One region of the Pseudoalteromonas sp. SG41-1 genome, then DNA from elsewhere that is predicted to be linked to it. Evidence: predicted binding sites of a transcription regulator. Region 1 holds the regulator's gene; each other region holds the start of a gene.

Region 1 (3,268 bases):
ACTCACTGCCTGTTGATCACCTTGCTGGTAACTCTGCCATAGCGTAACTAACGTATTAGTAGTTTTACCGGCTGCGGATACCACCACACAATCACCGGCTTCCGTATGGGCTAGAATAATATTTGCTACGGCCTGATAACGCTCTGCAGAACTAAGGCTAGAACCACCAAATTTATGAACTATATTTACCATTTTTTATTACCACAAAGCCGTATGTGCAGGAGTCAGTTTAAATGAGCTTGATTGCTCATCATCTTGTTGTTGAACAGAGGAAGCGATTACTTTTGCGCCGTGCTGAGCTTGACCTGGTTTCACTTTATTGAATACACGATCTAAGTCAGCGATTAAATCTTTTACATCTTCAATGCCCACCGAAATACGGATCAGGGTATCACCTACTCCCGCAGCAAGACGAGCAGTTGCCTCCATACCTGCGTGGGTCATAGTTGCAGGGTGACAAATCAAACTCTCAACCCCACCTAATGACTCAGCTAAGCTAAATTCTTCTAAGCTGGTCAAAAATTCTGCAGCATCATTAATATCACCTTTGATATCAAAGCTTACCATGCCACCAAAACCACGTTGCTGCTGTTTAGCGAGTTCATGCTGTGGATGAGATACTAATCCTGGGTAATATACTTGGCTTACATAAGGGGAGTTTTCTAGATATTGGGCAATAATAAAGGCATTTTCTTGATGCTGACGTAAACGAACATTCAAAGTACGTAAACCACGTAACGTTAAGTAGCTATCAAACGGGGCACCGGTAATGCCAATGTTATTAGCCCACCAAGCAAGCTCATCACCCAACTCTTGGGTAGCGGCGATCACCGCACCACCAACAACATCTGAGTGACCGTTAATATATTTAGTGGTCGAATGCACCACAATATCAACACCAAACTCAATTGGGTTTTGCAAAGCAGGTGATAAAAATGTGTTATCGGCACCAACCAATGCACCGCACTGCTTAGCAATCGTGGTGATCGCTTTAATATCGGTTAACCGTAAAATAGGATTACTCGGTGTTTCAATCCAAATTAGCTTTGGTTTTATCTCAAGAATTTTTTGATGATTTTCAGATTTAGTTAAATCTAAAACCACTAACTTTAATAAGCCACGCTTTTCAAGTGAGGTGAATAAGCGGTAACTACCGCCATAGCAATCATGTGGGATCACTAAGGTATCGTCACTGTTTAGCAGCTGAGTAGCTAAATGCACCGCAGCCATGCCCGTTGCAGTGATAATCCCCTTAGCGCCACCTTCAAGCTTAGCGAGCGTTTCAGCGAGTAAATCACGGTTTGGGTTGCCGCTACGGCCATAATCATATTGGCGCTTTTTATCAAAATCAGCAAATGAGTAGGTGGTCGATAAATGAATGGGAGGCACAACCGCGCCGTGATGTTTATCTGCATCAATACCATTGCGTACTGCAATGGTTGCTTTATTCTTTTGACTCATACCGTCACCTACAATTAAATGGATGTTTAGACGTCTAAAAGGTTAGAGGATCAAATTTAATAAGTCAAAGCATTTATGCGGTTTTAGCCGCAAGATTAGAAGTAAAAACATTTAAGCCGCTAGATGGCTAAAAAACAAGTATTTGACTATCTTTTTTAACACGATAGAATTTCGCCATCTTTGCGCTGCAAAAGGTCGCGCAAACAATTAACAACCTGAGGCAACGATACATCCTATGGCTAAATGGAATGGTGAATATATTCACCCATACGCAGAACACGGGAAAAAATCAGAACAAGTTAAAAAGATCACCGTTTCGATCCCGCTAAATGTATTAAAAGTTTTGACTGATGAGCGTACTCGTCGTCAAATTAATAATCTTCGCCATGCAACAAATAGCGAATTACTTTGTGAAGCATTTTTACACGCATTTACTGGCCAACCACTGCCAAACGATGAAGATTTACGTAAAGATAATCCAGAGAAAGTGCCTGAAGAAGTGAAAAAAATCATGCTTGAAATGGGTCTCGAAGTACCTGTACTCAACGAAGATTAAGTTATCATTTGTATATATTCCTGCTTCAGGAATGGGCTACAAAAAAACCTCAGTAACGTAAGTTACTGAGGTTTTTATTATTGTGCCATTACCAATTGCAGCTAAGCAGCTACTCCATGTAGTTTTCCGGCATATCAATTTGTGCAACACCAGAATCAATTGCCGCTTGCGCTACTGCTTTGGCAATGCGCGGTAATAAACGCGGATCCATCGGTTTTGGAATAATATACTGCGCACCAAATTCAAGTGTCTCAACACCCGCCGCTTTTAATACTTCCGCTGGTACTGGTTCTTTAGCAATGCTACGAATAGCGTCAACCGCAGCAATTTTCATTTCATCATTAATTTTGCTTGCACGCACATCTAGCGCACCACGGAAAATAAATGGGAAACACAGCACGTTGTTAACTTGGTTTGGATAATCTGAACGACCCGTTGCCATGATTAAATCATCGCGAGCACCATGAGCAAGCACTGGAGAGATTTCTGGATCTGGGTTTGAACAGGCAAACACTACAGGTCGATCAGCCATTAGCTTAAGATCGTCAGGAGAAAGTAAATTCGGGCCAGATACACCAACAAATACATCGGCATCAGCAATAACATCTTGCAGTGTGCGCTTATCTGTATTGTTAGCGAATAACTGTTTGTACTCGTTTAAATCATCACGACGAGTATGAATAACGCCTTTACGATCTAACATGTAAATATGTTCACGCAATGCGCCACACTTGATCAGTAGCTCCATACACGCAACCGCTGCGGCACCGGCTCCTAAACAAACGATAATCGCATCTTCGATTTCTTTGCCTTGTACTTCAAGTGCGTTGATCATACCAGCAGCCGTTACAATCGCGGTACCGTGTTGATCGTCGTGGAACACTGGAATGCTACAACGCTCGATCAATGCTTTTTCTATTTCAAAACACTCTGGCGCTTTAATGTCTTCTAAGTTAATACCGCCAAACGTATCAGCGATGTTAGCAACTGTATTGATGAAATCTTCGGTGGTATTGTGTTTCACCTCAATATCTATCGAATCTAGACCCGCAAAGCGTTTAAATAATAACGCTTTACCTTCCATAACCGGTTTTGAAGCCAATGGACCTAAGTTACCTAAACCTAAAATAGCGGTGCCGTTAGTAATAACCGCAACCATATTGCCTTTACCGGTGTATTTGTAGGCATTAGCGGGATCAGCAGCTATTTCACGTACCGGTTCTGCAACACCGGGGCTGTATGCGAGTGCAA
Region 2 (3,268 bases), on a different contig from region 1:
TAGTTCCATGTTAGAACGTGAGGTTTCAATGGTGATCACATCGGCATCCATATCTGCAATCGCGGCAATAATACCGTTAAATTCGGCGTAACACATGTGAGTATGAATTTGTGTTTCATCTTTCACACCGCTTGCTGAGACCCTAAATGCATACGCTGCCCATTCTAAATATGCTTGCCATTGGCTACATTTAAGCGGCATACCTTCACGAAATGCAGGTTCATCAATTTGAATAATATCAATACCGGCATTTTGTAAATCGACCACTTCATCACGTAACGCAAGTGCAATTTGATTAGCGATGGTGGGTTTGTCTAAATCATCACGAATGAATGACCAAAACAGAATAGTTACAGGACCTGTTAGCATGCCTTTCATTTTCTTACTCGTCAGCGACTGTGCGTATTTTGTCCACTGAACCGTCATCGCTTGTTCACGTGATACATCCCCCCAAATTACAGGTGGTTTCACACATCGCGAGCCGTAGCTTTGCACCCAACCAAACTGGGTAAAAGCAAAGCCTTCTAATAGTTCAGCAAAGTATTCAACCATGTCATTACGCTCCGCTTCGCCGTGCACTAACACATCTAAATCAAGCGCCTCTTGCTCTTCAACAGCGTAACGAATTTCTGCTTTCATTTGCCTTTGATAATCATCCGCAGATAATTCACCGGCTTTATAATCACGGCGTGCTTGACGAATTACTTGAGTTTGTGGAAATGATCCTATCGTGGTGGTCGGCAGTAGCGGTAAATTAAGTGCTGCATGTTGTTTTTCAATACGTTGAGAAAATGCATGATTACGCTTACCGTCTTTTGCGGTGAGTGCAGTTACACGCTTTTGTACAGCTGTATTATTTACACGAGTAGAGGTTAAGCGTGCTTTAATAGGTGCTGAATAAGCAACGAGCTCACTGCTATCATTGCTTTCAAGCGCGGCTTTTAATAATGACAACTCTTGGCCTTTTTGTTTTGCAAATGCAAGCCATGAACAAAGCTCATCATCGAGCTTTTCTTCTTGCTCTAAATCAACCGGTGTATGCAGTAAAGAACAAGATGGAGCAAGCCATAGATTATCACCGCGCTTTAGCGCAATGTCTTTTATGCTATTAAATACAACCTCTAAATCAGTACGCCAAATATTACGGCCATTTACTACGCCTAATGATAAAACTTGATCTGTACTTAATAATATATCTAGTTTTGCAACATCAACATTTGTTGCAACACAATCAAAATGTACGCCATCAACGGGGTAACCTGCAATATCATCAAAGTAGGCAGTGACTGAGTCAAAATAACTAGCAAGTAACAACTTCACGCCTTGACCTGCAAGTGCACGAAAGCTTGTTTTTATTGCCTCTTGATAATCTTCTGTCAGCTCTAAACCTAATATAGGCTCATCAACCTGTACCCATTCAATCCCTTGCTGCGCTAATTTAGCGAACACGTGTTGATAAACAGCTAATAGTTTTTCAAGTAAGCTAAGTTTATCAAACTCCTCACCTGCACATTTTGCTAAGTAAAGATAAGTGACTGGGCCGACCAATACTACTTTTGCATTGTGCCCCAATGCTTGTGCTTGAGTAACTTGCTCGAATAACTCAGTCCAGGTTAGTTGAAACTGCTGATCATGAGTTAGCTCTGGAACTATGTAATGATAATTAGTATTAAACCACTTTGTCATTTCGCTTGCTGCACATGAACAACCGCTTGGTGCGCGACCACGCCCAATACGAAATAATGTATCAAGATCAATGCTACCATCCGCTTTTTGATGACGCTTGGGCACTGCGCCAATCAATAAAGAGGTAGATAACACATGGTCATACCAAGCAAAGTCACCTACCGGTAATAAATCAATCCCAGCATCTGCTTGAAGAGCCCAATTTTCTGCGCGGATCGTCTTACCTTGTTCAAGCAACTGCGCTTGGCTGATTTTACCAGCCCAGTATGATTCTACTGCAAATTTTAGTTCACGCTTTCTACCTATGCGAGGAAAACCTAAGTTATGTAATTGTGCCATGTTGAAATTCCCTTCCAGCTGTTTAGATAGCTAAAACCATAAACCTATACCTGACATCAAACAATTGATGCTTCCTCAGTTTCAACTTGAGGTAAATTCATGGAAATATTTTTTTGCAAACTCAAAAAATATAATGACAACGCTGTCAAATATGACGCTATAGTATATTTGTAAATTTCACGTAAAAAAATGGGGTTTATAGCCATCTAGACGTTGATACATCTTAATTTAAGGCGTATTATGGCTGTAATCTGAGTTAAACTCACCTTTACCATGAGAATTATTAAAGATGATTGATGTAAAACACTTAAAGACCATCGCAACCTTGAAAGAAACCGGTTCCTTGGTAAATACTGCGCGCGAATTATTTTTGACTCAATCCGCTTTGTCTCATCAAATCAAAGATTTAGAAAACAAACTTGATTGCCAACTATTTGAACGTAAAACTCAACCGGTGCGCTTTACCCCACAAGGTATGCTATTACTTGAACTTGCCAGCGAAGTACTCCCGCGTGTTGAAGCAACCAAATGCCGTTTAAAAGAAAGTCTTAATCAACCAATTTCACAATTACGACTTAGTGTTGAATGCCATGCTTGTTTTCATTGGTTATTACCAACAATTAAAGAATTCAATAACTTTTGGCCTGATATCAAAGTTGATTATGAGCGCGGCTTTAGTTATGACGCTATTCCTGATCTGCTCAGTGATGAATTAGATTTAGTACTCACTTCAGACATTCGTGAACCAGATAAACTTGAATACGCACATTTATTTGATTTTAAACTTAAATTAATTGTTGCTCCTGATCATGAACTAGCGAAAAAAGCCTATGTAACGGCACTTGATTTGAAAAACGAGACGATTATTTCGTACCCTATTCCACGAGAGCGTCAGGATATCTTCAAACATTTTATTCAAAATGCACGTTTTGATGGCACCTTGAAAACCGTAGATCAGGGCTTGCTCATTTTTCAGCTTGTCAGTGCCGGAATGGGGGTTGCAGCATTACCGGATTGGTTAGTAACACCATATGAAAGCCAAGGACTCATTAAGTCGATTCCATTAGGCGCACTGGGATTAACCCGTCCAATGTATTTAGCCATGAAAAAGAATATGAAAGATAACCCAGTGTATCGCCACTTTTTAAATACCTGTAAGTTAAATAACGGTCGATAAAATAGGTTTAACCCAGTAGCATACAGAAAACCCCTTTATGTGTGCTACTGTGATGTTTGAACTGAA
Region 3 (3,268 bases), on a different contig from region 1:
GAGCAACGAGCTTCGAATACACCCAAGTCACTTTCTAGAACTGAGCTTTAATTGCGCGGGGTAAACCCGCGCCTACGTCTGGTAGCAGCGAGTTTATCTCGCGACAAACACTTTATCCTTCCCGGTGGCAAGCCACTCGCCTACAAGTAATATCCACCGCGCTCCTGTAGGTCGCCATTTATGGCGACAAGCCTATTTACCTCCGAGGGTAGGAGGTGCTGTGCGCTACACCTAGAAGACAAAAGTAAAGTTGATTACTTACAGGTTTTTCCTCTATGAACTCGGTGAACTCTGTGGTGAAATTATTAAAAAATAGGTTTGCACCAAGAGTAGTGAATGAGGGGGAAATACCACTGGCTTCGAACACGCCCTAACTCCTAGTCACTTCCTGGAACCGAGCTTTAATTGCGCGGGGTAAACCCGCGACTATGTCTGGTAGCCGCGAGTTTACCTCGCGACAATAACCTAGGCATTTACAACAATATAATCAGCAGGCATAAAAAAAAGCGCCAATTGGCGCTTTTTCTACATTTACATAAAGGCTGATATTAAAGACCAGCTGCTGCGCGAAGTGCGTCTGCTTTATCTGTGCGTTCCCAAGGGAATTCATCACGACCAAAATGCCCGTAAGCTGCAGTTGGTAGATAAATTGGGCGCTCAAGATCAAGCATTTTAATTAAGCCATATGGACGTAAGTCAAAGTGTTCACGAATCAATTCAATTAAACGTGATTCTTCAAGCTTGCTGGTACCAAATGTTTCAACACTGATTGACGTGGGCTCTGCAACACCGATTGCGTAAGAAACTTGTAGCTCACATTTGTCAGCAAGGCCCGCAGCAACGATGTTTTTAGCAACGTAACGTGCAGCGTACGCAGCTGAACGGTCAACTTTTGATGGATCTTTACCAGAGAATGCACCGCCACCATGACGAGCCATGCCGCCATAGGTATCAACGATAATTTTACGACCAGTAAGACCACAGTCACCCATTGGGCCACCGATTACAAAACGGCCAGTCGGGTTAATGAAAAACTTAGTTGCACTAGTGATAAGCTCAGCAGGAAGTACTGGCTTGATGATTGTTTCCATCACAGCTTCTACTAAATCTTTTTGTGAAATGTCTTCACTGTGTTGAGTAGAAAGTACCACTGCGTCAATACCTACTGGCTTGCCGTTTTCATATGCAAAAGTAACTTGTGATTTTGCATCAGGACGTAACCAGTTAAGCTCGCCGCTTTTACGTACTTGCGCTTGACGCTGCACTAAACGGTGTGAGTAAGTGATTGGTGCAGGCATTAATACTTCAGTTTCGTTACATGCGTAACCAAACATTAGGCCTTGGTCGCCAGCGCCTTGTTCTTCTGGGCTAGTACGGTCAACACCTTGGTTGATGTCAGGAGACTGCTTACCAATCGTGTTTAAAATTGCACACGAGTCTGCATCAAAACCCATATCAGAATGAGTGTAGCCAATTTCACGTACAGTTTTACGTGTGATTTCTTCGATATCAACCCATGCGCTAGTAGTGATTTCACCACCAACCATAACCATACCAGTCTTTACGTAAGTTTCACACGCAACACGGGCATGAGAATCTTGTTCTAAGATGGCATCTAGTACCGCGTCAGAGATTTGGTCCGCGATTTTATCCGGATGACCTTCAGAAACAGATTCAGAAGTAAATAAATGTTTTGCCATTGTCTTTGCTCACAAATATTGCGCTTCACAAACGTCGGTAAGAGCGCTAAAAAATTTAGGGGCGTATTTTATCTAAAACAACGATAGTTGCATAGTTTTTTTACGCCTAGACGTCTAAATAAAATTACTAATAACTTTTTGTTCTTAAAAAAAATTCATAATGCCCAATTTAATCAGGTTTTTAATTGCATACAGCCCCTACAATAAGTAAGAATGGATCTTCAAATGAATACACACAATAACCAGCGCAAATACAGTAAAGGTAGGAGAATCCATGCCGTCTCGCAAAGAACTTGCAAATGCTATTCGCGTCTTATCAATGGACGCAGTACAAAAGGCCAAATCAGGCCACCCTGGAGCCCCTATGGGCATGGCTGATATCGCAGAAGTACTATGGCGCGATTATCTAAACCACAATCCAACAAATCCAGAGTGGGTAGATAGAGATCGATTTATACTTTCCAATGGCCACGGTTCAATGCTTATTTATTCTCTATTGCATTTAAGTGGTTATGATTTACCAATTGAGGAAATTAAAAACTTCCGTCAAATGCATTCAAAAACACCTGGCCATCCAGAATATGGGTATGCGCCAGGTATTGAGACTACTACGGGCCCACTTGGTCAAGGGATCACTAACGCGGTAGGTATGGCGATTGCTGAAAAAGCATTAGCCGCGCAATTTAACCGCGAAGGTCACGATATTGTTGATCACCACACATATACTTTCTTAGGCGATGGTTGCTTAATGGAAGGTATTTCTCATGAAGCATGTTCACTTGCCGGCACATTAGGCCTAGGTAAGCTTGTTGCGTTTTGGGATGACAACGGTATTTCAATTGATGGTGAAGTTGAAGGTTGGTTTAGCGACGATACACCTGCACGCTTTAAAGCCTACGGTTGGCATGTCGTAAGTGACGTTGATGGCCATGACTCAGACGCTATCCGCGCAGCCATCGAAGAAGCACGCAGCATCACCGACAAACCAACACTAATTTGTTGTAAAACAGTTATCGGTTATGGTTCACCAAATAAATCAGGCAGCCATGATTGTCACGGCGCACCACTAGGTGAAGACGAAATCAAAGCAGCACGCGAGTTCCTTGGTTGGACTGGTGAAGCATTTGAAATCCCAGCTGATATTTATGCACAATGGGATGGCAAAGAAAAGGGTAAACAACTTGAAGCTAACTGGGATGAAAAATTTGCCGCGTACGCCGCTGCACACCCAGAACTAGCCGCTGAATTTAAACGCCGTACTAGTAGTGAGTTGCCAGCAGATTGGGCTGAAAAATCACAAGCATATATTGAGCAACTAGACGCAAATCCAGCAAACCCAGCATCACGTAAGGCATCGCAAGACGCACTGAATGCATTTGGTCCATTACTGCCTGAATTTATGGGCGGCTCAGCTGATTTAGCCGGTTCTAACCTGACTCTTTGGAAAGGCTCTAAAGGCTTAACACGCGATGATGCCAGCGGTAACTACATCTATTACGGTGTGCGTGAGTTTGGGATGTCGGCGATTATGAATGGTATTGCATTGCATAAAGGTTTTATTCCTTACG

The links. The regulator MetJ, encoded in region 1, represses methionine synthesis genes. The targets are predictions, from matches to a motif close to TAGACGTCTAGACGTCTA.
Region 2: the regulator MetJ is predicted to act here: its motif matches at 2,225-2,242, upstream of metE (5-methyltetrahydropteroyltriglutamate--homocysteine S-methyltransferase).
Region 3: the regulator MetJ is predicted to act here: its motif matches at 1,800-1,817, upstream of metK (methionine adenosyltransferase).

Annotation. Positions count from the first base shown of each region.
Region 1 covers NZ_JACJFL010000025.1:5,834-9,101, reverse strand. The annotation lists gene metL (bifunctional aspartate kinase/homoserine dehydrogenase II) at 1-192, opposite strand, end outside; gene metB (cystathionine gamma-synthase) at 199-1,461, opposite strand; gene metJ (met regulon transcriptional regulator MetJ) at 1,697-2,017, shown strand; gene H5203_RS13910 (malic enzyme-like NAD(P)-binding protein) at 2,127-3,268, opposite strand, start outside.
Region 2 covers NZ_JACJFL010000029.1:21,569-24,836, reverse strand. The annotation lists gene metE (5-methyltetrahydropteroyltriglutamate--homocysteine S-methyltransferase) at 1-2,025, opposite strand, end outside; gene H5203_RS15000 (LysR family transcriptional regulator) at 2,315-3,202, shown strand; gene H5203_RS14995 (ElyC/SanA/YdcF family protein) at 3,255-3,268, shown strand, end outside.
Region 3 covers NZ_JACJFL010000015.1:9,866-13,133, reverse strand. The annotation lists gene metK (methionine adenosyltransferase) at 549-1,700, opposite strand; gene tkt (transketolase) at 1,975-3,268, shown strand, end outside.